DNA from 3 places in the Blastococcus sp. SYSU D00695 genome. Region 2 is predicted to be linked to each of the others. Evidence: riboswitches for the same ligand, from Rfam matches in the RefSeq annotation. Region 2 holds a riboswitch; each other region holds the start of a gene.
The links. Region 2 has a riboswitch for cyclic di-AMP ahead of ACI781_RS09800 (C40 family peptidase). Riboswitches for the same ligand answer to the same signal wherever they lie in the genome.
Positions count from the first base shown of each region.

Region 1: linked by a shared signal. The riboswitch ahead of ACI781_RS01665 (hypothetical protein) and the one ahead of ACI781_RS09800 (C40 family peptidase) in region 2 are both predicted to bind cyclic di-AMP.
Region 3: linked by a shared signal. The riboswitch ahead of ACI781_RS02460 (aggregation-promoting factor C-terminal-like domain-containing protein) and the one ahead of ACI781_RS09800 (C40 family peptidase) in region 2 are both predicted to bind cyclic di-AMP.

Region 1 covers NZ_JBJGZP010000002.1:28,665-37,965, reverse strand. Annotated here, with positions in the region: gene ACI781_RS01690 (ArsC/Spx/MgsR family protein) at 1-84, opposite strand, end outside; gene ACI781_RS01685 (hypothetical protein) at 216-572, shown strand; gene ACI781_RS01680 (cold-shock protein) at 647-850, opposite strand; gene ACI781_RS01675 (bifunctional 3'-5' exonuclease/DNA polymerase) at 1,417-3,075, shown strand; gene ACI781_RS01670 (phosphoenolpyruvate carboxykinase (GTP)) at 3,146-4,993, opposite strand; cyclic di-AMP (ydaO/yuaA leader) riboswitch at 5,444-5,591, shown strand; gene ACI781_RS01665 (hypothetical protein) at 5,813-6,784, shown strand; gene ACI781_RS01660 (GNAT family N-acetyltransferase) at 6,819-7,133, shown strand; gene ACI781_RS01655 (helicase-related protein) at 7,150-8,922, opposite strand; gene ACI781_RS01650 (sulfite exporter TauE/SafE family protein) at 9,274-9,301, shown strand, end outside.
Region 2 covers NZ_JBJGZP010000011.1:113,523-122,823, reverse strand. Annotated here, with positions in the region: gene ACI781_RS09820 (rhodanese-like domain-containing protein) at 1-353, shown strand, start outside; gene ACI781_RS09815 (acVLRF1 family peptidyl-tRNA hydrolase) at 350-1,012, shown strand; gene ACI781_RS09810 (HelD family protein) at 1,119-3,158, shown strand; gene ACI781_RS09805 (YhjD/YihY/BrkB family envelope integrity protein) at 3,079-3,957, opposite strand; cyclic di-AMP (ydaO/yuaA leader) riboswitch at 4,545-4,688, shown strand; gene ACI781_RS09800 (C40 family peptidase) at 4,704-5,813, shown strand; gene ACI781_RS09795 (hypothetical protein) at 5,861-6,391, opposite strand; gene ACI781_RS09790 (DUF3817 domain-containing protein) at 6,491-6,811, shown strand; gene ACI781_RS09785 (serine hydrolase domain-containing protein) at 6,850-8,172, shown strand; gene ACI781_RS09780 (hypothetical protein) at 8,322-8,840, opposite strand; gene ACI781_RS09775 (DUF3253 domain-containing protein) at 8,919-9,212, shown strand; gene ACI781_RS09770 (Lrp/AsnC family transcriptional regulator) at 9,284-9,301, opposite strand, start outside.
Region 3 covers NZ_JBJGZP010000002.1:195,370-204,670, reverse strand. Annotated here, with positions in the region: gene ACI781_RS02480 (glutamate synthase-related protein) at 1-1,416, shown strand, start outside; gene ACI781_RS02475 (FMN reductase) at 1,494-2,105, opposite strand; gene ACI781_RS02470 (LLM class flavin-dependent oxidoreductase) at 2,102-3,226, opposite strand; gene ACI781_RS02465 (hypothetical protein) at 3,474-4,109, shown strand; cyclic di-AMP (ydaO/yuaA leader) riboswitch at 4,321-4,468, shown strand; gene ACI781_RS02460 (aggregation-promoting factor C-terminal-like domain-containing protein) at 4,690-5,478, shown strand; gene ACI781_RS02455 (class I SAM-dependent methyltransferase) at 5,750-6,394, shown strand; gene ACI781_RS02450 (TetR/AcrR family transcriptional regulator) at 6,455-7,123, shown strand; gene ACI781_RS02445 (flavin-containing monooxygenase) at 7,226-8,716, shown strand; gene ACI781_RS02440 (SDR family NAD(P)-dependent oxidoreductase) at 8,716-9,301, shown strand, end outside.

The DNA.
Region 1 (9,301 bases), on a different contig from region 2:
CACGCGGTACTCGACGCCGGCCTCGTCGAGCCGGGCCGTCGCGGTGCGGCACTTGGAACAGGACGGGTTGGACCAGACCTCCACACGCCGACCCTAGGCAACGGGCGGGGACCCCGTCGCCGGCGGACCCGCGGGCCCGCCCCGCGGGCGGGGGTTAGGGTCGTCGGCGACGAGGAACGGTGCCTGTCGGGTGCCACGACGGGGAGGAACGACCAGTGACCGACGGAGGGCCCGGCCATACCGAGGACGAGGGCCCGGTCGCGCCGCCGATCCCGTCGTTCGAGTCGCTGCGCGCGCCCGCGCGCCGGTCCGCCATCGACCTGCTGCTGCCCGCGGCCGACCCGGCCGACCCGGACACGGGCGCGGACACCGCTCCGGCTCCCGACGCCGTCCCGGCCCCCGACGCCGTCCCGGCCCCCGAGGCCGCCGCGGCGGCCCGGCCCGCGCCTGCGGTGACCCCGCGTCCCGCCGAGTGGGGGGACCTGCTCGCGTTCGGCGCCCGGCTGGGCGGCTGCGCGGCGCGGCTGGTCTCCGACGGGCTCGGCGAGCTGCGGTCGCTGCTGCGCGGCTGACCCCGCGGGGCGACCCCGGGAACGCGAGAGGGGCCACGGCGCGTCGCGCCGGGGCCCCTCTCTGCGTCGTCGGATCAGACGGCGCGGACGTTCTCCGCCTGCGGGCCCTTCTGGCCCTGCGTGACGTCGAACTCGACCTGCTGGCCCTCGTCGAGGGACTTGTAGCCGGTGCCGGTGATGGCGGAGTAGTGGCAGAAGACGTCGGCGCCGCCGCCGTCCTGGGCGATGAAGCCGAAGCCCTTCTCCGCGTTGAACCACTTCACAGTGCCGGTAGCCATGCTGTTCTCATTCCGTGCTGGAGGTGTCCGGCCCGGTACGACACCGGGTCGGGGTCGCCGCACCGACCGGCAGGACCGAGAGGAACGTCAGGCACAGAGACGACTGCGGACGTCCGAGAACGAAGCAGAGGTACGACAGCGACCGTCGCCCACTGTAGGCGATGACGGACGCGCCGTCGACGCCCTCCCACCGCGCCCCCTCCCCGGGCAGGGGGTCACCAGCGCAGCGGGTGCGTCTCCCGGGACTGCGCCGTCCGGCAGGCGCGGCAGTTGCCCCACGAGGCGATGGCCAGCGGCGTGGTGGGTCCGCCGCACTCGGGGCACTCCACCGCCTGGTCGCCCTCCGCCCGGGCCCGGGCGATCTGGTCGGCGCGCTCGACGTGCCGGGCGGCGTCCCCCCGGCAGGGGCAGCCCAGCTCGGCGTCGGCGCAGAGTCCGCGGTGTACGGCGATGGGGCCCTCCTCGGGTCACGACGACGCTACCCCGGCCCGGCCCCGCCGGACCCGGGCTCCGGGGGCAGCGCGCCGTGCGCCGTGCGCGTCGGTGCCCTCGGCGAGACTGCGGGGGTGCACCGCGTCCTGCTCCGGCGGCTGCCGGGCGGCGGCGTGTCCGCCCAGGAACGGCCGGACGACGGCGCCCCCGGGGTACCGACGGCGATCGACCCCGGCGACCTGGCCGGCTGGGTCCGCGACCGGGAGGCGGGCGGGGTCCGCTGGGTCTGGGACGACACGACCCGCTGGTATCCCGCGCTGCTGGCGGCCGGGGTCCGCGTCGAGCGCTGCACGGACCTGCGGCTGTGCCACGCCGTCCTGCGGCGCTCGCCCTTCGCCGACCAGGCGCTGCTCGCCGGCCCCGACACCGCCGGCTGGGACGCGCTCGCCCCCGTCGGCGACCCCGACGCCGCCCTCTTCCCGCTCGCCGACCCCGCCGACGCGCTGGACCCGGCCGCGGAGGACGACCGGCAGCGGGCGGTGGTGGCCGCCTCCCCGCAGCGGGGCCGGCTGGCGCTGCTGCTGGCCGCGGAGTCCTCCGGCGCCCTGGTCGCCGCCGAGATGACCGCCGCCGGGCTGCCCTGGCGCGCCGACGTGCACGACCGGCTGCTCACCGGGTTGCTCGGCCCGCGCCCGCCGGCGGGGCTGCGCCCGGCCGTCCTGGAGCGGCTGGCCGGGGAGGTCCGGGTCGCGCTGGCCGCCTTCGACCTCAACCCCGACTCCCCGGCCGACCTGCTGCGGTCCCTGCAGGCGGCCGGACTGCCCGTGGCCGACACCCGGTCCTGGACGCTCGAGCGCCTCGAGCACCCCGTGGTCCCGGCGCTGCTGGAGTACAAGCGGCTGGCCCGGCTGCTGGCCGCCAACGGGTGGGCGTGGCTGGACACGTGGGCCCGCGGCGGCCGCTTCCGGCCGACCTACCTGCCCGGCGGGGTGGTCACCGGCCGCTGGGCGTCCTCGGGCGGCGGCGCCCTGTCGGTGCCCGCGGTGGTCCGCCCGGCGGCCGTCGCCGACGCGGGGCACCGGCTCGTGGTGGCCGACGTCGCGCAGCTCGAGCCGCGCGTGCTGGCCGCGATGAGCGGCGACACCGCGATGGCCGAGGCCGCCCGGGCCGCCGACCTCTACGAGGGCATGGTCGCCGGTGGCGCCGTGGCGACCCGGGCGGAGGCGAAGCTCGGCATCCTCGGCGCGATGTACGGCGGCACCCGCGGCGAGAGCGGGCGCATGCTGCCCCGGCTGGCCCGCCGCTACCCCCGGGCCGTCGGGCTGGTGGAGGAGGCCGCGCGGGCGGGGGAGAGCGGCCGGGTGGTGCACACCCTGCTGGGCCGCGGGTCACCGGCTCCCGGCGGGGCCTGGGCGCAGCGCCCGGTCGACCTCGGCGAGGCGCCGGAGGAGTCGGGCCCGCGCGCCGACCGCGACCGCGAGCGCCGCGCCTGGGGCCGGTTCACCCGCAACTTCGTCGTCCAGGGCACCGGCGCCGAGTGGGCGCTGTGCTGGCTGGCCGACCTGCGCAACCGGCTGTGGCGGATGGGGGAGGGGCGCCTGGAGGACCGCCCGCACCTGGTCTTCTTCCTGCACGACGAGGTCGTCGTCCACACCCGGGAGGAGCTGGCCGGCGCGGTGGTCGAGGAGGTCCGCGCCGCCGCGGCCACCGCCGGGCGGCTGCTGTTCGGCGACTTCCCGGTGGACTTCCCGCTCGACGTCGCCGTCGTCCGTTCCTGGGCCGACGCCGGCTGAGCCCGCAGACGGCGGGACCCCCGCAGCCGGTCGGCTGCGGGGGTCCCGGGTCGTGCTCAGGCGGGGCCGGTCACTGCTCCCGCTCGGCGTCGAGCGCGGCGGCCACCCGGCGGTGGGCCTCCCAGATCGGCTCGGGCATGCCCGGGAAGAGCTTCAGGTGCTCCTCGCGGTGGCCCATCTCCTGGCACCAGCGCTCGGTGTCGATGGTGAGGAGCTTCTCCAGGTCGCCGTCGCGCAGGTCGACGCCGTCGAGCTCGAGCTCCTCGGGCAGCGGCACGATGCCGACCGGGGTCTGCCGGCCGGTGACCTCGCCGTTCTTCAGCTGCATGAGCCACAGCAGGGGGCGCAGGTTGTCCCGGTACCCGGGCCACAGGAAGTGGCCGTCCTGCGGGTCGCGCTGGAACCAGTTCACGTGGGCGAAGAGCGGCTGCTCCTTCGCCGCCCCGATGACCTTCAGCCAGTGCGCGGCGTAGGTGGCCTCGGGGGTCGCCATGAACGGGCGCATCGACATCGGGTCGTAGCGCAGCACGCCCTCGGTGCCCTCGGCGGCGAAGGTCGCCTCGGCGCCCAGGGTGAGACCGTCGTAGACGCCCTCGGCGAGGTCGGTGATCGCGCGGATCAGCGGCTCGCGGTCGCGGGTGCGGCCACCGAAGATGATGGCGTCGACCGGCACGCCCTTGGGGCTGTCGAAGTCCGGCGCCAGGTTGGGCACGTTGGCCAGCGTGGTGGTGAACCGGCTGTTCGGGTGCGCCCACGGGGCACCGCGGTCGGCCTCGGACCGCTCGCTGATGAGCGCGCCCTGCCAGTCGCGCCAGCCGGTGACGTCGGCCGGCGGCTCGGGCGTCTTGCCCTCCCACCAGACGTCGGCGGTCTGCTCGTTGTAGGCGACGTTGGTGAAGATCGTGCCGGTGCCCTCGGTGATCGCCTCGACCGCCGTGGGGTTCGTCGCCTCGTTGGTGTCCTTGGCGACGCCGAACACGCCGTACTCGGGGTTGATCGCGTAGATCTTCCCGTCCTCGGGGTCGACCCGCAGCCAGGCGATGTCGTCGCCGTAGAACGTGACGTGGTAGCGGTCGCCGAGGACGTCGGGGGCCAGCGTCATCGCCAGGTTGGTCTTGCCCGAGGCGCTGGGCATGCCGCCGCAGACGTGGTACTTGCGGCCGGTCTGCTTGTCGGTGATCCCCAGGAGCATGAACTGCTCGGCGAGGAACTCCCCGGACCGCCAGCCGTCGTAGGCGCCCTGGCGCAGGCCGTGGGCGATCTTGCCCAGCAGCGCGTTGCCGCCGTAGGACGAGCCGTAGTGCAGGATCGTGCGCTCGTCGGCGACGGTGACGAAGTACCGCTGGTCGTCGGCGGTGCCGTGGCCGAGCTCGTCCAGGTTCCCGGTGACGTGCACGCCGCGGACGAAGCTGTCCTGGTCGGCCAGGTCGTTGACGTACTGGACGCCGACGCGCGCCATGCGGTTCATGTGCAGCACGACCGTGCGCGTGTCGGTCAGCTCGACGCCCGTGGCGTACTGCTCGAGCGGCGACCCGGGCGGGGCCATGAGGTAGGGGACGACGTACATCGTCTTGCCGGCCGAGGCGCCCTTCATGCGCTCGGTCAGCAGCGGGCGCATCTCCGACGCCGGCTTCCAGTTGTTGTAGACGCCCTTGTCCGCCTCGTCGTTGGTCGCGACGACGGTGCGCTCCTCGGAGCGGGCGGTGTCCTTCGGGTGGCTGCGCGAGTAGTAGCGGCCCTCCCCGGCCGGCAGCAGCTCCCCGGCCTCCAGCGCCTCCTGGATCAGCCGGGCGTCGTCGGAGGCGTTGACCACCTCCACCCGGGCGGCACCGGTGTGCTCTGCCCACTGGCGGACGAAGTCGCGGACGCGACTGTTCTTCACCCCTGCTTCGTCGAGCACGGCGTCAACGGCTGCCACGACTGCACCTCTCCCTCGCGGGACATCCACTGAGCGCGCCTCCCGACGTGCGCGCTGCGGCCCGCTGGGTCGGCAACTTACCGATCCCGTCGCGCCCCGTTGACAGCAGTGGCCCGCCCGTCACCCGTTCCGGAGCGCAGCGCGGGCCCGCCGGCCACCCGGACGGGTCCGCGCTGTGATGCTCCGCACGGCCCCGGCCGTCCGGCGGGGGTGGTCGGGCGCCGGTCGCGGCGGTCGTCCCGCCGCTGCCCGCCGGTCGCACGGGGCGCCGGGGCGGCTGGTCACGGCGGTCCGGCCGGGGTGTGGGGGCCCCGCCGGCCGGGGCCGCGGCGGCGTGGCCGGGAGTGGTGCCCGCGGTCCCGGGCGCGGGCCGCCGCGATTGTCACGACCCGGTAACGCGTCTACGGTGGCCGCGTCCCTCCGGCCCCAGGGGCCCCGTCCGGGGTCTACCGGAGGACGCCGCCGAGTCGCCCTCCGGGGCGAGCCGGGGACCCACCGCAGTACTGGGGTGAATCCCGTCCCGCACGTCCGGGGACGGGTAGGGCCGCTTCCCGCCCGAACCCGTCAGCTAACTCGGTAGGCGGCCGACGGAAGAAACGGAGAGCCGCCACGTGGCGCGCTTGAGTACCCCCGCACGACCCCGCCGCACCCCGTACTCCCGCAGCCGGGTGCGCCCGCGCGGCTGAGGCCCCGCGACCCGCCGACCGCCACCGCCCCGCCCTCCGCCCGGAGGCTGCCGGGGTCGTGCGCCGGTCCGGTCGCCGCTGCCCCCGCACATCCGCAGCTCGCCGCTGCCCGCGCACCCCCGGAGCCCTCCCCGTGTCCCACCCTGCCCAGCCCAGCACCGCCCCCGCCGCCGCCTCCACCGAGGACGCGGTCACCGAGACCGCCGCCGTCCCGACGGAGGTGCTGCCGGCCGCTCCCGACCGCGCGGCCCGCCGCGCGTCGGCCCGCCGCCGCTCCCGCGCCGTCGTCGGCCGCCGACCGGGGGTCTACCTCGGGGTGGCCGCGGCCGGGGCCGTCCTGGTCAACGTCCTGATCGGCGTGGACCCGGCGGCGCACGCCGAGGCCGACGCCGACGTCAGCGGCTCGGTCAGCGTCGCCCAGGCCCTCGGCCTCACCGCGCACAGCACGCCCGCCGCCGCCGAGCCGGACCTGCAGCCGCTGTCGGAGCTGGCCGCCAGCCGCGGCACCCGCGAGGCCGAGGCGGTCGCCGCCGCGCAGGCCCAGGCCGCCGCCGACCAGGCGGTCCTCGACCAGCAGCGGGCCGCCGCCGAGGCCGCGGCGGCCGCCGCGGCCGCCCAGGCGCAGGCCGAGGCCGAGGCGGCCGCCGCCCGCGCCGCCGAGGCCGCGGCGGCGCAGTCCCGCGGGACCGCCGGCGGCAGCGGCGGGGGGTCGGCGGCCGTGGCGGCCAGCACCGCCGCCACCGCGGTGGCGCGCATCAACAACACGGCCGGCCCGGTGTCCTCGCGGGTGCAGGCTGCCGCGGACGTCGTCGTCAGCAACGTGCCGGGCGCCGGCTCGATCACCCTCGGCGGGACCCGGCCGAGCGCGACCGACCCGCACGGGCACCCGTCGGGCAACGCGCTGGACTACATGGTCCTGACGAACGCGTCGCTGGGCGACGCGATCGTCGCGTACCACGTCGCGCACTGGGACGAGCTGGGCGTGGAGTACATCATCTGGGAGCAGCGGATCCTGCAGTCACCGGGCGGCTCGTGGTCGACGATGGAGGACCGCGGCGGCGCCACGGCCAACCACTACGACCACGTGCACGTGAACTACCGCTGACCCGGCGGGCGGCGGACGACGGAGAGGGCTCCCCGTGCAGGTGGACGTGACGGAGGCGCCGGACCGGCGCCGCTTCGAGGCGCGGGTCGACGGCGAGCTCGCGGCGATCGCGGAGTACATCCGGACGCCGGAGCTCGTCGTCCTCACCCACACCGAGGTGCTGCCCGGCTTCGCGGGGCGCGGCATCCCCTCGGAGCTCGTGCGCCGCGCCCTGGACTCGATCCGGGGCGAGCAGATGCGGGTGCTGCCGCTGTGCCCGTTCGTCGCCGCCTGGATGGGCCGGCACGCCGCGGAGTACGGCGACCTCGAGTACCGCTCCCGGACGACGATCACCCCCGACACGGCCTGACCGCCGGGCGCCGGGGTCAGCCCCGGCGCGACCGGCCCCGCGGCCCGCCCTGCCGCCCGCCGAGCGCCCGGCCGGCGGCCCGACCGGCGGCGCGGCGGCCCCCGGGACGGCGGTCGTCGTCGCCGCGGCCGGCGGGCGCGCTGCACGGCCGGCAGGTGGTGAACTGCGGGGCGACCGGGCGGCCGCAGTCGCGGCAGGCGGCCGCCCGCACCGAGGAGATCGCCCGCGGGAGCAGCAGCGAGATGCTCTCGGCGCACTCCTCCTCCACCCAGGCGGCGTCGTCGCTGTCGAGTCCGGCCACGCCGGGGAAGCGGCGGAGCAGCGTCTGGGCGTCCCGGGCGGCCGCGGCGGCCTGCTCGAAGTCCTCGACGGTGCCCCCGCGCGGGACGTCGGGCAGCACGGTCTCCGGCGGAACCGGCAGCCCGACGGCGTGCTCGAGCGCGGCGCGGGCCAGCGTGAGCCAGCGGGTGCGGCGCGGCGGGTCGTAGTCGATGGCGAGGCTGACCAGGCGCCACACCGTGTCCAGGTCGCCGGCCGCGCCCAGCGGGCCGCGCAGCAGCGGGAGCAGGGCCTGCACCCGCAGCACCAGGCTGCTGACGTCGTCGGCGGTCATCGCCTCGTCGCGGGTGGCCGCCCGCGCCCACGCCATCCAGCGGGTGAGCGCCTCGGGCAGGTCGGCGGGCTCGGACGCGCCGAGGTCGTCGAGCTCCGGGCGCAGGCGCGGCGCGCGCCGGGGAAGGTCGCTGGGAGCGTCCCCGCGGGCGACCGCGGCGCCCTCGGCCAGCAGCCGCTGGTCCGGGCGCAGCCCCACCACGCCGGTGAGCACGCCGACCTGGCCGTGGCCGGTCAGCCCGTACCGGCCGGCACGGCCGGCGATCTGCGCGGTCTCCCACGAGCGCAGCGGGCGCACCCGCTCGCCGTCGAACTTCGTCGTCTCGGCGAACAGCACCGTCGTCGCCGGCACGTTGATGCCGTGACCGATCACGTCGGTGGTCACCAGGACGTCGAACTCGCCGTCGGTGAACTGCTCGATGACCTCGCGGCGGGTGGCGGGGGGCAGCGCGCCGTAGAGGACGCCGACCCGGCCCGGCCGGTGCGCGTGCAGCGCGGCGGCGACGGCGTAGACGTTCTTGCGGCTGAAGGCGACCACGAGCGTCTGCGGCCGGACGGTCTCCGGGCGGACCGGGGCGCGCAGCACGTCCAGGCGGGACAGCCGCTTGTGGTTGACCACCGTGAGGTGCTCGGCGTCGGACACCAGCGGCCGCAGCAGCAGGTAGGCCTCGGCGGCGGAGATCAGGTGCATCTCCCGGTACTCGCCGGTGAGCAGCAGCCGCGCCCAGTGGTGGCCGCGCTCGGGGTCGGCCACCCAGTGCGACTCGTCGAGCACCAGCAGCTCGCCGCGCATGGGCGCCTTCTCCACCGTGCAGCACACGATCGGGGCGCCCGGGTCGATCTCCTCCTCGCCGGTGGACAGCCCGACCGTGCCCGGCGGCAGCCCGGCGGAGAGCTTGGCGTAGGCCTCGTGCGCCAGCTGGCGCAGCGGCGCGGCGTAGACGCCGGAGCCGCTGGCGGCCAGCGCCTGCAGCGACTCGTAGGTCTTGCCGGAGTTGGTGGGGCCGAGGTGGAACACGACCTCCTCGGGGCGCACCGACCGCACCGGCAGGCTCGGGGCGGCGCCCTCGACCCAGCTCTCCTGGGCCAGGCGCTCCTCCCGGGCGGCGGTGCGGGCGGGGGAGTCGCGCCGGGAGCGGTCGCGGCGTCGGGCGGTGGCGGACTGGGGTGAGCTCACGGGCGGGGCGGGTCCTTCGCAGGCGGGGACGTCGGGTGCACGGGGCGCGCGGGGGTCGACGCCCTGGGGTGGGCGGACCGCGCTGCGGCGCGGGGCCAGGTCGTCCGGGCCGGGGTGATCCGGGCCGGGCCCGTGCCGGTCCAGGGTACGGCCCGGGCGGGCGCGGCCCGGCGCGGGCGCGGGGCGACCACCCCGGGCCGCCCCGGGCGGGGCCTGCCGGGAGACTGGTCCGAGGAGGGTTCACCGCCCTCTCGCGGGGTAGCACCGGGCCACCGGTCCCGGCGTGGCCGTCGATCCCCCGCGCCGGGGCCGTGTCGTGTCCGTGGGAGGGCAGCTGGTGAGAAGGCGCGGATGACCGACGTCCTGCTGCCCGACGGGC
Region 2 (9,301 bases):
GCGGCCGCCTGCAGCGGGTGCAGCCGCAGGAGGCCGCCCGCCGCGCCGAGGCCGGCGCCGTCCTCGTCGACACCCGCCCGGCCGCCCAGCGCGACCGGGACGGCGGCATCCCCGGTGCGCTGGTGATCGAGCGCAACCACCTGGAGTGGCGCTTCGACCCCGCCAGCGACGCGCGGGTGCCCGAGGCGACCGGGTACGACGTCGAGGTGGTCGTCTTCTGCGACGAGGGCTACTCCTCCAGCCTGGCCGCCGACTCCCTGCGGGCCCTGGGCATGCACCGCGCCACCGACGTCGTCGGGGGCTTCCAGGCGTGGAGGGCGGCCGGGCTCCCGGTCCTCGACCCGGGCCGGTGACCCGCGCGCGCCCGGCCGCCGGCGGGGGCCGCCGGCTCGGCGTCGCCCCCGAACGGCTGGGCCGCTGGCTGGACGGCGTCGCCGAGCGGCACGGGCCCTTCGCCGAGGTGCGCACCGACGGCGAGGCGCTGGCGGTGACCTGCGCCGACGGCACCTCGGTGGTGCTGCGGGCGCCGTTCGGTTGGACGCCGCAGTCGCCGCTGCTGACCTCCTTCGGCGCCGCGGCCGCCCGGCCGGCGCAGGCGGCCGTGCTGCTGGTGCGCCGCGGCCGCTGGGCCGTGGGCGTCTTCGACGGGACGCGGCTCGTCGCCTCGAAGGTCGACAGCCGGCTGGTGCAGGGCCGCACCGCCGCCGGGGGCTGGTCGCAGCAGCGCTTCGCCCGGCGCCGGGACAACCAGACCGCGGCGGTGGTCTCGGCCGCGGCCGACACCGCGGCCCGGGTGCTGCTGCCGCACGCGGCCGGGCTCGACGCGCTGGTGCCCGGCGGCGACCGCGGCCTGGTGGAGGACGTGCTGGCCGACCCGCGGCTGCGTCCCCTGGCCGGGCTGCCCCGCACGGCCCCGGTCGAGGTCGGCGAGCCGACGAAGGCGGTGCTGCTGGAGACCCCGGCCCGGTTCCGCGCGGTCGACGTCGTCATCCGCGAGCCCGGCGACGGGTGACCGCGCCCGCGCCCTCCCGGGCGGTGATGCGGTTCTGCACCGGGGGGCGGTCGCTGCGGGGAACGCGGTCGACGGCGCACGGCGGCGCGCGTAGCGTCCACCGACCGTGTCCGCCGAGCCCAACGACACGACGTCCGCCGATCCGGTCCTGACCGCCGAGCGCGCGCACCTGGCCCACGCGGCCTCGTGCCTGGCCGGGATGCGCGCGGCGGCGGCCGCCGTCGTCGACGCGGGCGTGGACGCGTGGGCCTCGGAGCGGCTGGGCGCGGCCCGCGCGGAGCGGCTGCGCGCCCTGGCCGACGACCCCGGCGTCCCGGCGTTCTTCGGGCGCACCGACGCCGGGCACGAGACCTTTCACATCGGCCGGCGGCACGTCCGCGACGCCGCCGGCCACCCGGTGGTCGTCGACTGGCGGGCGCCGATGAGCCGGCGGTTCTACCGGGCGACCGCGGCCGACCCGCAGGGCCTGGTGCGCCGGCGCCGCTTCGGCTTCGACGGCGGTGAGCTCACCGGCTACGAGGACGAGCTCCTCGCCGCCGGGGACGAGGGCGACGGGCACCTGCTCCGCGCCGAGATCGAGCGCCCGCGCAGCGGCCCGATGCGCGACATCGTCGCCACCATCCAGCCGGAGCAGGACGAGATCGTCCGCGCGCCGCTGTCGGAGTCGGTCTGCGTGCAGGGCGCCCCGGGCACGGGCAAGACCGCCGTCGGCCTGCACCGCGCGGCCTACCTGCTCTACACCCACGCCGGGCAGCTGGCGCGCAGCGGCGTGCTCGTCGTCGGGCCCAACCGGGCGTTCCTGCGCTACATCGAGCAGGTGCTGCCCACCCTCGGCGAGGTGCAGGTCGAGCAGACCACGGTCGCGGACCTCACCGCCCGGGTCCCGGTCCGCGGCACGGACCGGCCCGAGGTGGCCGCGCTCAAGGGCGACGAGCGGATGGCCGCCGTCCTGCACCGCGCCCTGTGGGGGGCGATCGCCAAGCCCGCCGAGGACGTGCTGGTGCCGCTCGCCGGTCGCCGCTACCGGGTGCCGGTGGAGCGGCTCAAGCGCGCCGTCGACGACCTGCGTCGCCGCGGCCGGGCCGACGACGACCAGCAGGTGCTGCACTACGCCGCCGGTCGCGAGCGGCTGGCCCTGCTCCTGGCCGAGGACGCCCGCCGCCAGCGGGAGGAGGACGGCGGGAGCCCGACCGACGCCGAGACCCGCCGCGCCGCCCGCAGCCCCGAGGTGCGCGCGTTCTGCGACGCCGTCTGGCCCGCCCGCGACGCCGCGGGCCTGGTCTGCGCGCTGCTGTCGGACCCCGTCCTGCTGGCGCGCGCGGCCCGGGGCGTGCTGGACGAGGACGAGCAGGCGGCGCTGCGGTGGCCGGAGCCGCCCCGCTCGGTGCGGACGGCGCCCTGGACGGCGGCCGACGCGGTGCTGGTCGACGAGGTGGCCGGCCTGCTCGAGCGCACCGGCGGCTACGGGCACGTGGTGGTCGACGAGGCCCAGGACCTGTCGGGGATGCAGTGCCGCGCGATCGCCCGCCGGCTGGCGGCCGGCTCGCTCACCGTCCTCGGCGACCTCGCGCAGGCCACCAGCCCCTGGTCGGCGGGGGACTGGGGCCCGACGCTGCGCGGGCTCGGCCGGCCGGGGACGACGGTCCGCCCGCTGACCCGCGGCTACCGGGTCCCCGGCGAGGTGCTCGACTACGCGAACCGCCTGTTGCCGGCCATCGCCCCCGGCCTGCCCGCCGCCACCGCCGTGCGGCGGGGCCCCGGGGCGCTCGCGCTGCGGCCGGTCGCCGACCTCGCCGGGCCGCTGGCCGAGGTGGTGCGGGAGCTGGCGGCGGCGCCGGGCTCGGTCGGGGTCGTCTGCGCCGATGCGGCGGTGCCGGCGGTGGCGGCCGCGCTCCGGGACGCCGGGCTGCCCGCGCAGGTGCTGACCGACGACGCCCCGGCGGCCCCGCTCGCCGTCGTCCCCGCGGGACTGGCCAAGGGGCTGGAGTTCGACGCGGTGGTCGTGGTGGACCCGGCGGCGGTGGTGGCGGCCGAGCCGCGCGGCCTGCAGCGCCTCTACGTCGTCCTCACGCGGGCGGTGAGCCGCCTGGTCGTGCTGCACCGCGGGGACCTGCCGGAGCTGCTGGCGGCCCCGCCCGCCCGGTGATGCGCTCGTCGAGGGCCTGGGTGAGCAGCCAGCCGCCGAGCAGCACCAGGTGCAGGAGGAACAGCCACAGCGCCAGCGCGACCGCCGCCCCGACGGGGGTGAGGCCGCCGAAGGGGGCGCCGAGGTCCAGCGGCAGGGAGAGGAAGAGCACGAACCCCTGGAGGAAGCCGGACAGGCAGGCCGCGGTGAACAGCGCCCCGCACAGCACCGCGGGCCAGCCGAGGCGGGTCGCCGCGACCACCCGGAAGCCCCACACCAGGGGCACGGTGAGCGCGAACAGCACCGAGTAGTAGCCGAGGGCGAACCGGCCGACGGCGGCGGCGGCGCCCGGCTCGGCGGCGAGGGACGCCATGCCGTCGGCGGCGAGCAGGAGCGGGTACAGCAGCAGCGGGGTGACCACCACCAGCGGCAGCCCGAGGAGCCGGCCGCGCCAGCCGGTCAGGGTGTCGGGCCGCGCGCTGAAGCGCAGCAGCGCCCGGCGCAGTCCCTCGCCGTACAGCGACAGCGGCAGCAGGGCGAGCAGGAAGCCGAGGAGGTCCATGCCCAGCCCGGCGTCCACCAGCCCGCGGACGGCGCCCGGCGCGCCGAGCTGTGAGGGCAGCAACCCGGTCAGGCTCCCGGTCAGCCGCGACACCTCGTCCGCGCCGGCCAGCGCCCCGGTCAGCCGGACGGCGACCAGCAGCAGCGGCACGACCGCGATGCCGGCGTAGAAGGTCAGCCCGGCCGCGATGAGGGCGAGGTCGCGGCCCTGCAGCCGGGCGCGCGCGGCGGACGCCAGGAACCGGGCCTCCGCGCCCACGCGCGCCCGGGACCACGCGCTGCCCCGCGGCGGCGGGGCGGGGTCTGTGCTCAGGCTCCGGACCCGATCGCGGTGCTGCGGGCCGGCGGGCCCCCGGCCACGTTGCCGGAGCCGCATGCGCCCTGCGGCGCACGGGAGGCGGGGACGGCGGGCGGGCGGGCCGGGGCCGGTCGGGAGAGGGGCATGCCGGGTGGGTGCGCGGCCGGCGGACCGGGCAAACGCCGCGGCGGGCCGGGAACGCGCTCCGGGCGGCTGGTCGGGAGGCGGTGCCGGGTCGTGCCGGGGCGGCCGTGTGATCGGGGCGGCCGCGTGATCGGGGCGGGCTCGTGGGCGAGGTCACGCCGGCTCCGCGCGGCGGCCCGGGCGAGCGGCGCGGGCGACGGGCGGCGCCGGTCCGCCGCGTCGGCGCAGGTCAGGCGGGCGGGCGCGGGGACGGCGTCCACCGGCGCGGGAACTGCACGGGGTCGGTTGCTCACCGTGAGCGAACGAATTACACGCTGGTGATTGTCACGCCGCCGTAACGGCCCTTACGGTCTGTGTGTCCGACGGGGCGCAGCGTCACCGACCTGGGTGACACCCCACGGACGCCGTCGAGCCGGCCGACCCTCGGGGACGCCGGGCCGGGGACCCACCGTAGTCCCGGGGTGCAGCGCGCGCGGGCGACCGCGGGCGCCGGGCGAACTCCCGCCCGAACCCGTCAGCTAACCCGGTAGGCGGCCGTCGGAGAATTGGAGAGCCGCCGCACCATGGCGTCCGCTGAGCGCGTCTTCCCCGCGCGCCCGCACCACCCCCGCCGCCCCGCCGCCCTCCGCCGGGCGCTGCTGCTGGCCTCCTCCGTGGGCGTCGCCCTCGGCGCGACCCTCGTGCCCGGCTCCGCCGCCGCCGAGGAGCCGCAGACCGCGGCCGAGGCCGCCGAGCTCATGGCCGCCCGCGGGCACGAGCTGGAGGGGGTCACCGAGCAGTTCAACGAGGCCCGCGAGCAGCTCGCCGCGCTGCAGGCCGCCGCCGCCCAGGCGCAGGCCACCGCCGACCAGGCGCAGGCCGCGGTCGCCAGCGCGCAGCAACAGGTCACCGGCGTGGCCCGCAGCGCCTGGACCGGCGACAGCGGCGGCTCGCTGGCCGCCCTGCTCACCAGCGACTCCGCCGACGAGTTCCTCGACCGGGTCAGCGCCCTCGAGCTGGTCGCCGACCACCAGAGCGGCGTCCTCGTCTCCGCCGTCACCGCCGGCGACGCCGCGGCGCAGGCCCAGGCCGCCGCCACCCAGGCCGCCGCCCAGGCGCAGCAGACCTACGACGCCGTCGCCGCCCAGCAGGCCGCGCTCGAGGCCCAGATCGCCGAGTACCGCGCCGACTTCGACCGGCTGACCGCCGCCGAGCGGCAGGCCGCCCTCGCCGCCTCCGCCGCCGCGCACGCCGAGACCACCGCCAGCCGGGACGAGCGCGACGCCCCCGCGGCCGCCGCCGGGACCGACGCGCCCGCCACCCCGGTGGTCGGCGGCAGCGGCGCGGCCTCGGTGGCCGTGAGCACCGCCATGGCGCAGCGCGGCAAGCCCTACGTGTGGGCCGCCGGCGGCCCCGGGTCCTTCGACTGCTCGGGGCTCACCCAGTACGCCTTCCGGGCCGCCGGGATCACCCTGCCGCACTCCAGCCGGCTGCAGTCCCAGATGGGCCAGCCCGTCTCCCGCGGCAACCTGCAGCCCGGTGACCTGGTGTTCTTCTACAGCCCGGTCAGCCACGTCGGCATCTACATCGGCAACGGCCAGATGGTGCACGCGCCGACGTCCGGCGACGTCGTGAAGGTCGCCAGCATCGACTCCATGGGCGGTTACGCCGGGGCCCGCCGCATCGCCGGCTGAGCTCGCCCCCCGGCCCGCCCACTCCGGGGCGGGCCGGGGGAGCCGCGTCAGCCGACCCGCAGCAACAGCCCCCAGACGAAGCGGGCCGGCCGGCCGTCGGGCAGCGCCACCTCCCAGTGCGCCGGCGCCGGCGCGCCGACGTGCCGGGTCCCCGGGACGGCCGCCACGTCGTCCACCACGTGCTGCCACACCAGCAGCCGGTCGCCGCGCGCCGCGGGGACGCCCGAGCCGGGACCGCGGACCAGCTGCTCGTCGAGGACCTCGCCGCCGGGCCCGCTGACCACCCGCCAGCGCAGCTGCGGCCACAGCGGCAGCGGCCACTGGCGCAGCTCCAGCACGAGGTCGCCCTCGGGCCGCTCGACGCAGGTGTCCGGCGGCCCCAGCACCGCCGTCCGCAGGGCGAGCCCGCGCGGCGCCCGGGGGCTGTGCTGCAGCGCCTGCCAGCGGGTGTGCGCGGCGTGCGCCTGCCCGCGGGTCGCCCCGATCCGGGGCAGGGCCTCGGCGACCAGGTCGGGGCGGACGTCGGCCATCCGGCGCAGCAGCACGAGGCAGAACTCCCGCCGCGCCAGCCCCCGCACGCGCCCGACCCTGCCACGCAGGTCACAGTCCCGACCGGGGACCCCGCGGGCACCCCGGTCGTTGAGCTGCGCGGACCCGTCGCCGTCGAGAGGGAGCCGATGACCCCCCGCACCGCCGTCCAGCTGTTCCGCGCCGTCGCCGTCGCCGAGGCGCTGACCTGGATCGGGCTCCTCGCCGGCATGTACGTGAAGTACGTGCCGGAGACCTCCGAGGTGGGGGTGCAGGTGTTCGGGCCGATCCACGGCGCGGTGTTCGTGCTCTACGTCGTGGACGCCCTGGTGACCGCGCGGCGGCTGCGCTGGTCGCCCGGCACCACGCTGCTCGCGCTCGCCGCGTCGGTGCCGCCCCTGGCCACCGTGGTCTTCGAGGTGTGGGCCCGCCGCTCCGGCCGGCTGGGCGAGGTGGCGACGACGGCCTGACCCCGCCGCCCCCGGGGCGCTGGCCTACGGTCGCCGTCATGCCCGAGCCCGTGCTGCCCTCGACCGCCCGGACCCTGCTGGCGCGCACCGCCCGCGTGCAGCGCGACGGCCGCGTCCCGGGCCTGGTCGCCGGCGTGGTGCGCGACGGCGGCCTCGTCTGGTCGGCCGGGCGCGGCGAGGTGCCCGGGCCGGTGCTGGACGTGCAGTACCGGCTGGGGTCGATCAGCAAGACCGTGACCGCGGTGGCCGTGCTGCGCCTGCGCGAGGAGGGCCGGCTCGGGCTGGACGACCCGCTGGAGACCCACGTGCCGGGGACGCCGCTGGGGGAGCGGACGGTCGGTCAGCTGCTGTCGCACCTGGCCGGCGCGTCCGCCGAGAGCCCCGGCGGCTGGTGGGAGCGGGTGCCCGGCGGGTCGCTGGCGGACCTGCGGCTGCGCGAGGAGCAGGTGGTGCTCGGCGCGGCCCGGCGGTTCCACTACTCCAACCTCGGCTTCGGGCTGCTCGGCGAGCTCGTCGCCCGGCACCGGGGCCGGCCGTGGGCCGACGTCGTCCGCGACGAGGTCCTCGCCCCGCTGGGCATGACCCGGACGACGCCCCGCCCGCAGCCGCCCGCCGCGGCCGGCACCGCGGTGCACCCGTGGGCGGACGTCGTCCTCCCCGAGCCGGAGCACGACGCCGGGGTCATGGCGGCCGCCGGTCAGCTGTGGGCGCCGCTCGCCGACCTCGCCCGCTTCGCCGTCTTCCTGCTCGGCGACACCGGCGACGTGCTCTCCCCCGCCACGCTGGAGGAGATGGCCGTGCCCGCGGGCGTGGACTCCTCCTCGCCCGGCTGGTCGGCCTACGGCCTGGGGCTGCAGGTGATGCGGGTCGACGGGCGGGTGCTCACCGGGCACGGGGGCTCGATGCCGGGCTTCCTGGCCGGCGTCTTCGTCGACCGCGAGGAGGGCACCGGCGCGGTCAGCCTGGCCAACACCACCGCCGGCATGGAGCCGCTGTGGCCGGGACTGCTGGCCGACGTGCGGGCCGCGGAACCGCGGGTGGTCGAGGAGTGGCGGCCGGCCCCGCCCGCGGTCGAGCTGGACCTGCTCGGCGTCTGGTACTGGGGGCCGGCGCCCTACGTGCTGCGCGCCGTCGGCAGCGGCCTGCTGGACCTCGCCCCGCTGCCGGGCCGGCCGGGACGGGCGAGCCGGTTCGCCCCGCGCGGGGACGGCACCTGGCTGGGCCTCGACGGCTACCACGCGGGCGAGACGCTCCGGATCGCCCCGGACCACCTGGACCTCGGCACGTTCGTGTTCACCCGCACGCCCTACGACCCCGAGGCGCCCGTGCCCGGCGGCGTGGACGAGCGCGGCTGGCGCTGAGCGCCCCCGCGCCCGCCCGCCCCCGCGCCCGCCCCGGGTCCCCTCGAGGCGGCGCCCCCGAGGTATGGGAAGCCATCCCCACGTCCCGGCGCCGCAGACGTGGGGATCGCTTCCCATGCCTGGAGGGCGGGCGGGGGTGAGGCCCGGTGTCAGGGGCGGTCGAAGGCGTCCATCGTCGACTTCAGCACCGCGCCGTAGACCAGGTGCGGCACGAGGTCGGCGGCCCAGTCGGTCGCCGACCACGTCCGCGGGTCGGTGACGCCCAGCACCGTCATCGGCCCGTTCGCGGTGACCAGCACACCGGCGGTGGTGAGCAGCGTCCCGACCAGCCACTGGGAGCGGAAGCCGGCGGCCCGGACCAGCCCGGTGAGGACGCCGACGCCCACCCCGGCGGCCAGCCCGGTGAGCGGCCCCAGGCCCTGCACCCGGTTGCGCCGGGTCTCCTCGTCGCCGGGGACCGTCACGTGCGCCCGCTCGGCCAGCACCTCGACGGTCCGCTCCGGGGTGGAGCTGCTCCCGCGGCCGCGCACGGCCATGTCCACGTAGGTGACGGCGTTCAGTGCGGTGCTGGCCGCGCCCCCCGCCGCCGCGCCCCGCAGCGCCCAGCCGAGGGGGCTGATGCCGCGCCGTCCCTTGCCGGTCGTCCCGACCGGGGTCCGTCTCGCCATGGCGGTGGCGGTACCCCCGCCGCCGTCCCGCACACCGCCGGCTGGCGGCCGGGGCGGCGCGGGCGGACGCTGGCGGGCGTGGGCCACGGGGACGGCGGGGACGGCGACGGGGACCGCGACGGGACCGACCTCGACCTACGGCTGGAGCGGCGGATCGCGGAACTCCTCGACGCCCGGGCCGCCGGCGCCTCGATCTGCCCGTCCGAGGCCGCCCGCGCCGTGGACCCCGGCGGCTGGCGGGAGCTGATGCCGGCCGCGCGCGCGGCAGCGGGACGGCTCGCGGCCGCCGGGGAGGTCGAGGTCACCCAGGGCGGTGCGGTCGTCGACGTCGCGACCGCCCGCGGACCGGTGCGGGTGCGACGGCCCCGCTGAGCCCGCCCGCCGAGCCCGTCCGCCCGCTGAGCCCGCCCGCTGTGCGGGCCGCGCCGGACCGGGCCGCGCGCTCAGTCCGTCGCGCCGTC
Region 3 (9,301 bases), on a different contig from region 2:
TACCTCGTCGCCGGCAACGAGGAGGAGCGGCCGTTCACCCGCGACCAGCGCCGGTGGGTGTACGCCTCGGCCAAGAAGCAGAACAACTACTTCGGCTTCGGCACCGACAACGACCTCGAGCACACCGCCGGCTACCCGATCATCAAGCACACGACGTTCGGCACCGCCGTGCCGCCGTCCCACCCGGCGTCGGCCGAGGACGTGCCGCTGCCCTCGGCGAAGGTGCTCGGCGGGCCGCGCGGCAGGCGGGCGGCGTTCCGGCCCCCGTCGGTGGTCAACGTGTCGGCGATGAGCTTCGGCTCGCTGTCGGGGACGGCGGTCGAGGCGCTCAACCGGGGCGTGGCGCTGGCCGGCTGCCTGCAGAACACCGGCGAGGGCGGGCTGTCGGTGCACCACCGGCACGGGGGCGAGCTGGTGTTCCAGATCGGCACCGCCTACTTCGGCTGCCGCGACGAGCAGGGCCGGTTCGACATGGCGCGTCTGCGCGACGTGGTCGCCGGTGCGCCGGTGCGGGCGCTGGAGATCAAGCTGAGCCAGGGCGCCAAGCCGGGCCTGGGCGGCGTCCTCCCGGCGGCGAAGGTGTCGGCGGAGATCGCCGCGGCGCGCGGGGTGCCGGTCGGCCAGACCTGCGTCAGCCCGTCGCGGCACGCCGAGTTCCGCGACACCGACAGCCTGCTGGACTGGGTGGAGCTGCTGGCCGCCGAGACGGGGCTGCCGGTCGGCATCAAGGCCGCCGTCGGCGACATGGGGTTCTGGGACGAGCTCACCGAGCTCATGGCGACCACCGGCCGCGGGGTGGACTTCGTGACGATCGACGGCGGCGAGGGCGGCACCGGCGCGGCGCCGATGGTGTTCGCCGACTCGGTGTCGCTGCCCTTCCAGCTCGGCTTCACCCGCGTCTACTCCACGTTCGCCCGCCGCGGGCTGCAGGAGCAGGTGACGTTCGTCGGCGGCGGCAAGCTCGGCCTGCCCGACAACGCGATCGTCGCCTTCGCGCTCGGCTGCGACATGGTGAACGTCGGCCGCGAGGCGATGCTGGCGATCGGGTGCATCCAGGCGCAGAAGTGCCACACGGACACGTGCCCGACCGGCGTGGCCACGCAGAACGCCTGGCTGGCCCGCGGCCTGGACCCGGCGCTCAAGTCGGTGCGGCTGGCCAACTACGTCGCCACGCTGCGCCGCGACCTGGTGAAGGTCGCCGAGGCCTGCGGTGTCGAGCACCCGGGGTTGATCGGCACCGGGGCGGTGGAGCTGCTCGACGGCCGGACGTCGTCCACCCCGCTGGGCGAGGTGTACGGCTACGAGCCCGGCTGGGGACTGCCCTCGGCGGCCGACCGGGCGGAGATCACCCGCATCATGCGGGCCGAGGCGCCCCACGGCGGCACCGCGCCGGCGTCGGCGGACGCCCGGCGCTGAGGCATGGGAGGCCATCCCCACGTCCTGACCGGCCGGGTGCGGGGATGGCTTCCCATGCCTCGAGGGGCCGTGACCCGTCAGCCCCGGCCGAGCAGCCGGTCGAGCGGGACGACGTCGGCGAACGGGTCGGCCGGCCGGGACGACACCGGGCGACCGGCGACCAGGTCGGCCAGCTCCCCGCCGGCGCGCGCGATGCGGGTCGCCAGGCCGCCGGAGGTGTCGGCCCAGTCCTCGGCGGCGGCGAAGACCGCCGTCGGCACGGTGGCGGTCCGCAGGAAGGCGAACAGCGGCCGCATCGCGTGCTCGAGCACCAGCGAGTGGCGGGCGCTGCCGGCCGTCGCGCCGAGCAGCGTCGGCGTGCCGGTCAGCGCGTCGGGGTCGAGCACGTCGACGAAGGTCTTGAACAGCCCGCTGTAGGAGGCGGTGAAGACCGGCGTGACCGCGATGAGCCCGTCGGCGCCGGTGACCGTGTCGATCGCGGCCCGCAGGCCCGGGCCGGGGAACCCGGTGACCAGGTGGTCGGCCAGGGCGCGGGCGTGCTCGCGCAGCTCGACGACCTCGACGGTGGCGTCGTCGCCGTGCCGGCCCAGGGCGTCGACGGTCGCGGCGGTCAGCCGGTCGGCGAGCAGCCGGGTGGACGACGGCGTGCTCAGGCCGGCAGTGACCACGGCGAGGGTGCGGGTGGTCATCGCACGGTCACCTCCTCGGGGGTGCGGTCGGGGGTGCCGGGGACGGTCGCGGCGCGGGCGGCGACGCGCGCGGCGTGGGTGGGGGCGTCGGGGACGGCGGCCGGCTTCAGCGCGGCGAACTCGCGGCGGAGCACGGGGACGACCTCCGCGCCGAGGATCTCCAGCTGCTCGAGGACGGTGCGCAGCGGCAGCCCGGCGTGGTCGACGAGGAACAGCTGGCGCTGGTAGTCGCCGACGTAGTCGCGGAACCCGAGCGTGCGCTCGATGACCTGCTGCGGGCTGCCGACGGTCAGCGGGGTGTCGCGGCTGAAGTCCTCCAGGGACGGGCCGTGGCCGTACACCGGCGCGGCGTCGAAGTAGGGCCGGAACTCGCGGACGGCGTCCTGGCTGTTCTTGCGCACGAACACCTGGCCGCCGAGGCCGACGATCGCCTGCTCGGGGGTGCCGTGGCCGTGGTGGGCGAACCGGTCGCGGTAGAACTCGACCATCCGCCGGGTGTGCTCCGGCGGCCAGAAGATGTGGTTGGCGAAGAAGCCGTCGCCGTAGTAGGCGGCCTGCTCGGCGATCTGCGGGCTGCGGATGGAGCCGTGCCAGACGAAGGGCGGGACGCCGTCCAGCGGCCGCGGCGTCGAGGTGAAGCCCTGCAGCGGCGTGCGGTGGCGGCCCTGCCAGTCGACGACCTCGGTGTCCCACAGCCGGCGCAGGAGCGCGTAGTTCTCCACCGCCAGCGGGATGCCGTCGCGGACGTCCTTGCCGAACCACGGGTAGACCGGCCCGGTGTTGCCGCGGCCCAGGGTCAGGTCGACGCGGCCGCCGGAGAGGTGCTGCAGCATCGCGTAGTCCTCGGCGATCTTCACCGGGTCGTTGGTGGTGATGAGCGTGGTCGCCGTCGACAGCTGCAGCGTCGAGGTCTGCGCCGCGATGTAGGCCAGCGTCGTCGTCGGCGAGGACGAGAAGAACGGCGGGTTGTGGTGCTCGCCCAGCGCGAAGACGTCGAGACCGACCTCCTCGGCCTTCCGCGCGATCGCGACGATCGCCCGGATCCGCTCCGCCTCGCTCGGCGTGCGCCCGGTCGTGGGGTCGGCCGTGATGTCGCTGACCGAGAAGATGCCGAACTGCATGTCACTCGCCTCTTGGGTTGAGAGTTCAACTACTGCCGCCTGCAACGGGCCGGCGGGCCGGGGGATTCCCGGGCGCCGGCACCCGGACGGACGCCGGTGGGTGACCGGCCGGGCACGCCCGGTGCGACACCCGCGTCGTGGCCGATCCGAGACCTGCCGGGCGCTCCCGCAGCCGCCACCGCTGGGCATCCTTCCCCCACCGCGGCACGGGGGCCGGGCGCGGTGGGGGAGTGCGAGGGGGACGTCGATGTCGGTGCACGCTGCGGTCCGGCCCGGTCCGGGCGCCCTCGACGCCCTGCTGGGCACCGAGCCGACCTTCCGGGGGGCGCTGCGCGGCTACGACCGCATGGAGGTCGACAACTACGTCGCCTGGGCCGAGACGGAGATCGCGGTGGCCCGCCGCGAGAACGACCACCTGCTCACCCGCTTCTCCGCCTGCTCGGCGGAGCTCGCCGACGCCCGCCGCCGGCTCGCCGGGGTGGACCGGGGGGACGCCGACCCGGTGCAGGAGCTGCTCGTGCGCGCCGCCGAGCACGCGGCCGCCCTGACCGCCGCCGCCGAGGCCGAGGCCGACCGGATCCGCGGGGCCGCCCGCGCCGAGGCCCGCGCCCGGCTTGCGAACGTCGCCGTCCTCCGGCAGGCGGTGGCCGCCGTCCGGGACGAGACACTCGCCACACTCGCCGCCGAGCGGCGGGACCGGGCCGCGGCCGAGCGGGAGTCCGCCGGGCGCATCGCCGCGCTGGAGGCCGAGGTCGAGCGGCTGCGCCGCGAGCGCGACGCCGCGCACGCGGCGTCGGCCCTGCTCGGGGAGCGGATCGAGGATGCGCTGCAGGTGGTCACCGCGGGCGTGCCCGACCTGCCACGGCCGGCCCGCGCGAGCTGACGGGGTCGCCCGCCGGTTGCCGCAGCGCGACCGAGAGCTCACGCAGCGTCCGCGTCCGGTCGCATCCCGGGGTGTGTGGGACCACTGGGGCGAGATCCGTCACGCACCGGATCCGGGGGCAGGGATTGTCACGGCGCGGTAACGGCACCTAACGTGGCTGCGTCCGGCCGGTCGTCTCGTCCCCATCCGGGGAGTTCGGCCGGACGCCGCCGAGTCGCGACCGCCTGGTGCGGGAGCGAGCCGGGGACCCACCGCAGTACTGGGGTGAATCCCGCCCGCCGAGTCCGCTCGGCGCGCGGGTAGGGCGCCTTCCCTCCCGAACCCGTCAGCTAACTCGGTAGGCGGCCACGGAAGAAACGGAGAGTCTCCGCATGCCTCGCCTCCGGGCTCACGCGGCCCGCAGGTGCCGCCGTCCGCGCGCGCTGCCCGTCTAGCGCCGCCGACCGCCGCCTGCACCGCCCCGGGCCGGCGCCGCCCCGTCGCGCCCCCGGACCACCCCGAAGACACCAGCACCGTCCGTGCGCCCCCTCCAGGAGGGGGTGGCCGACGCGTGCGCGCTCTCCCACGGAGTACCTCCCGCATGTCGCCCCGCTCGCTCTTCCGCACGTCCAGCCGCGCCCCCCGGGCCGCCCGCAGCGGCTCGCCGCTGGGCCCGCGCCGCCCCGGCCTGCTGCTCGCCGCGGCCGCCGCCGGCGGCGTCCTCGTCAGCGTCGTCGCCACCGGCGAGACGCCCGCCTCCGCCGACGCCGCCGCGCCCGAGTCGGTGAGCGTCGCCCAGGCGCTGGGGATCGACGGCGTGGCCCCCGCCGCGGCCGCCTCGCCCGACCTCTCCTCGCTCGGCGACCTCGCCTCCTCCCGGTCCGAGCGGGACGAGCAGGCGGTCGCCGCCGCCCTCACGCAGCAGGCCACCGACCAGGCCGAGCTCGACCGCCGCGCCGCCGAGGCCGCCGCCGCCGAGGCCGCCGCGCGCGCCGCCGCCGAGGCCCAGGCCGCCGCGGAGGCGCAGGCCGCCGCGGACGCGCAGGCCGCCCAGCAGCAGCAGCGGCAGGCGGCCGCCCCCGCCGCGTCGTCCTCCGGTGGTCAGGGCTCCTTCAAGGACTACGCGATGTCGCGGGTCGGCAGCGGGTCGGAGTTCACCTGCCTGGAGAACCTGTGGGGCCGCGAGAGCGGCTGGAACCCCACCGCGCAGAACCCGACGAGCACCGCCTACGGCATCCCGCAGTTCCTCGACTCCACCTGGGCCGGGACCGGCATCGCCAAGACCAGCGACGGCTACCGCCAGATCGACGCCGGCCTGATCTACATCGACAGCCGCTACGGCAGCCCCTGCGGCGCCTGGGCCCACTCCCAGTCCACCGGCTGGTACTAGAAGGAGGACCCCCTCGCCCCCCACGCCCCGCTCCGCGCGGCGCGGGCCCCTGCGAGGGGGCCGTTCCAGCACGTCACGACGCTCGCGGCGGGCCCCTGCGGCGGGGCCGTTCCAGCACGTCACGGCGCGCGGCGCGGGCCCCTGCGAGGGGGCCGTTCCAGCACGTCACGACGCTCGCGGCGGGCCCCTGCGGCGGGGCCGTTCCAGCACGTCACGGCGCGCGGCGCGGGCCCCTGCGAGGGGTCGCGCCGGGCGTGGTGAGGTGAGGGCCGTGCCGCCCGACGTCGTCCCCGCCGGTTTCATCCGCGCCCACACGGCGGTCCGGTCGCCGTCCTCGGTCCCCGAGGTGCGGCTGCACGTGGCCGACGACGTCGTCGCCCTCTGGGAGGCGATGGAGGTCTCGGCGGGCGGGGCGGGCGACGCCCCGCCGTTCTGGGCGGCCGCGTGGCCGGGCGGCCAGGCCCTCGCCCGGTTCGTCCTCGACACCCCCGGGCTCGTGGCGGGCCGCCGGGTGCTCGACCTGGGCGCCGGCAGCGGCCTGGTCGCGGTCGCGGCCGCGCTGGCCGGCGCCACCACCGTGCTCGCCAGCGATGTCGACCCGTTCAGCCGCACGGCGATCGAGGTCAACGCCGGCCTCAACGGCGTCCGGGGGATCACCGCCCTGGGCGACGTGCTCGGGCAGCCGGCGCCCCCGGTGGACGTCGTCCTGGCCGGGGACGTCTGCTACGACCGGGAGATGACCGAGCGGGTGGTGCCCTTCCTCGACCGGGCCCGGGCCGCCGGCTGCGCGGTGTACGTCGGCGACCCCGGCCGGCCCTACCTCCCGCACGAGCGGCTGGTCGAGGCGGCGGTGTACGAGATCCCCGAGACCGAGGGCCCCGGCCTGCGCCGGACCACGGTGTGGCGCCTGCCCTGATCGTGGAGGTCGCCTCTCGACGCCGTGTCGAGCGCGTCGACACCCGCTAGCGTCGCGTCCATGGCCGAGCCCCACCTCGCCGAGCCCCACCGCGCCGAGCCGGGCACCGCGCGCGGCCGGCGGGTCCGCCGACCCACCGGGGACGACCGGGAGCGGGCCCTGCTGGCCACCGCCGAGGCGCTGCTCGAGCAGCGGCCCCTGGCCGACATCTCGGTCGACGACCTGGCCCGCGGCGCGGGCATCTCGCGGTCGACCTTCTACTTCTACTTCGCCTCCAAGGAGGCGGTCGTCCTCGCGCTGCTGGACCGCGTGGTCGCCGAGGCCCGGGCGGCCCGCACCGCCGCGCTGGCCGGCGCGACCGGCGCCCGCGCGGCCTGGCGGGCGGCCCTGGTCACCGTCCGCGACACCTTCCGCGACCACCGGGCGCTGACCGCCGCCGCCACCGAGCTGCTCGCGGCCAGCCCCGAGGTGCGGGAGCTGTGGTCGGCGGTGATGGAGGGCTTCGTCGCGGAGACGGCGGCGGCGATCGAGGCCGAGCGGGCCCGGGGTGCGGCCCCGCCGGGGCCGCCGGCGCGCGACCTGGCGGTCGCCCTCAACTGGATGAACGAGCGCGTGCTCCAGGTGTCCGTCGGCGGGCACGGGCCCGGGCTGGCGGACGACGCCGCCGTGGACGTGCTGCTGACCGTGTGGCTGCGGACGATCTACGGCTCGGACGAGCGGCCGGGCTGACCCCCGGCGCCCCCGACAGGCCGTTGATCGACTCGACACCGTGTCGACAAGCGTTCCGGCGGGGGGCACGATGCCCGGAGGACCACGGAGAGCGGGAGCCCCATGACTGCCGAGACCGCAGAGCACGTCGACGTCCTCATCGTCGGAGCCGGGCTGTCCGGCGTCGGCGCCGCCTGCCACCTCGAGCGGGAGCGGCCGGGCACCGGCTACGCGATCCTCGAGGCCCGGGCCGCCATCGGCGGCACCTGGGACCTGTTCCGCTACCCGGGGATCCGCTCGGACTCGGACATGTTCACCCTGGGCTACTCGTTCCGGCCGTGGACCGACCCGCAGGCCATCGCCGACGGCCCCTCGATCCGCCGCTACGTCGAGGAGACCGCCCGCGAGTACGGCGTCGACCAGCGGATCCGCTACCGCCACCGGGTGCTGTCGGCGCAGTGGTCGTCGGCGGACGCGCGGTGGACCGTCACCGCCGAGCGCACCGACACCGGCGAGACCGTCACCCTCACCTGCTCGTGGCTGTCGGTGTGCTCCGGCTACTACCGCTACGACGAGGGCTTCAGCCCCCGGTTCGCTGGCGCCGAGACCTTCCGCGGGCAGGTCGTGCACCCCCAGCACTGGCCCGAGGACCTCGACGTGACCGGCAAGCGGGTCGTCGTCATCGGCAGCGGGGCCACCGCCGTCACCCTCGTGCCGAGCCTCGCCGGGCAGGCCGCGCACGTCACGATGCTCCAGCGCACCCCGACCTACGTGATCTCCCTGCCGGGCCGGGACAAGCTGGCCGAGTCGCTGCGCCGCGTCCTGCCCGAGCGCGTCGTCTACCCGGTGGTCCGCTGGAAGAGCCTGCTCGCGTCGATGGCCTCCTTCCAGCTGTCCCGCCGCCGCCCGGCCCTGATGAGGAAGGTGCTGCGCGCTGCCCAGGAGCGGCAGCTGCCGGCCGGCTTCGACCTCGACACCCACCTCACGCCGCCGTACGACCCGTGGGACCAGCGGCTGTGCGTCGTCCCCGACGGCGACCTGTTCCGCGCCATCCGCCGGGAGCAGGCGTCGATCGTCACCGACCGGGTCGTCCGCTTCGACGAGACGGGCATCGTGCTGGCGTCCGGGCAGCACCTGGACGCCGACGTCATCGTCACCGCGACCGGTCTGAACCTGCTGCCGATCGGCGGCATGACGCTCACCGTGGACGGTGCCCCGGTCGAGCTGTCGGAGACCGTCTCCTACAAGGGGATGATGGTCTCCGGGGTCCCCAACTTCACGATGACCATCGGCTACACCAACGCCTCCTGGACGCTGAAGGCCGACCTCGTCGCCCGCTACGTGACCCGGTTGCTCGCGCATCTGGAGCGCACCGGCACCGCCATCGCCACCCCGCTCGCGCCGGCCGATCCCGAGCGCGCGCCGTTCCTCGGCCTCACGTCGGGCTACGTGCAGCGCAGCCTCGACCTGCTGCCCAAGCAGGGCGGCCGGGCACCGTGGAAGCTGCACCAGAACTACGTCCGCGACCTGCTCCTGCTGCGCCGCGGCCCGGTCGAGGACGAGGGCATCCGCTTCACCGGCCGGCAGCCGGCGCGCGAGCGGGCGGCCGCCTGATGGACGCCTACCGCTTCGCCGGGGGGACGGCGGTCGTCACCGGGGCGGCCAGCGGCATCGGCGCCGCCCTCGCGCCCCTGCTGGCCGCGCGCGGCAGCGACCTGGTGCTCGTCGACCGCGACGCCGAGCGGCTGGCCGAGGTCGCCGCGGGCGTGCGCGCCGCCTCCCCGGGCGTCTCGGTGACCACCGCCGTCGTCGACCTGGCCGACCCGGTCGCCACCCAGCGCGTCGCCGACGACCTGGTCGCGGCCCACCCCGGGGTCACGCTGCTGGTCAACAACGCCGGCGTGGCCCTGGCCGGGCGCTTCGACCAGATGACCCTCGACGAGTTCGACTGGGTCATGGAGATCAACTTCCGCGCCGTCGTCCGGCTGACCAAGGCGTTCCTGCCGACGCTGAAGGCGCACCCCGGGTCGCACGTGGTCAACCTCAGCAGCCTGTTCGGCCTGATGGCACCCGCCGGGCAGGCGGCGTACTCGTCCAGCAAGTTCGCCGTCCGCGGCTTCACCGAGGCGCTGCGGCACGAGCTGGCCGAGGACGGGGTCGGCGTCACCAGCGTGCACCCCGGGGGCATCCGCACCCGGA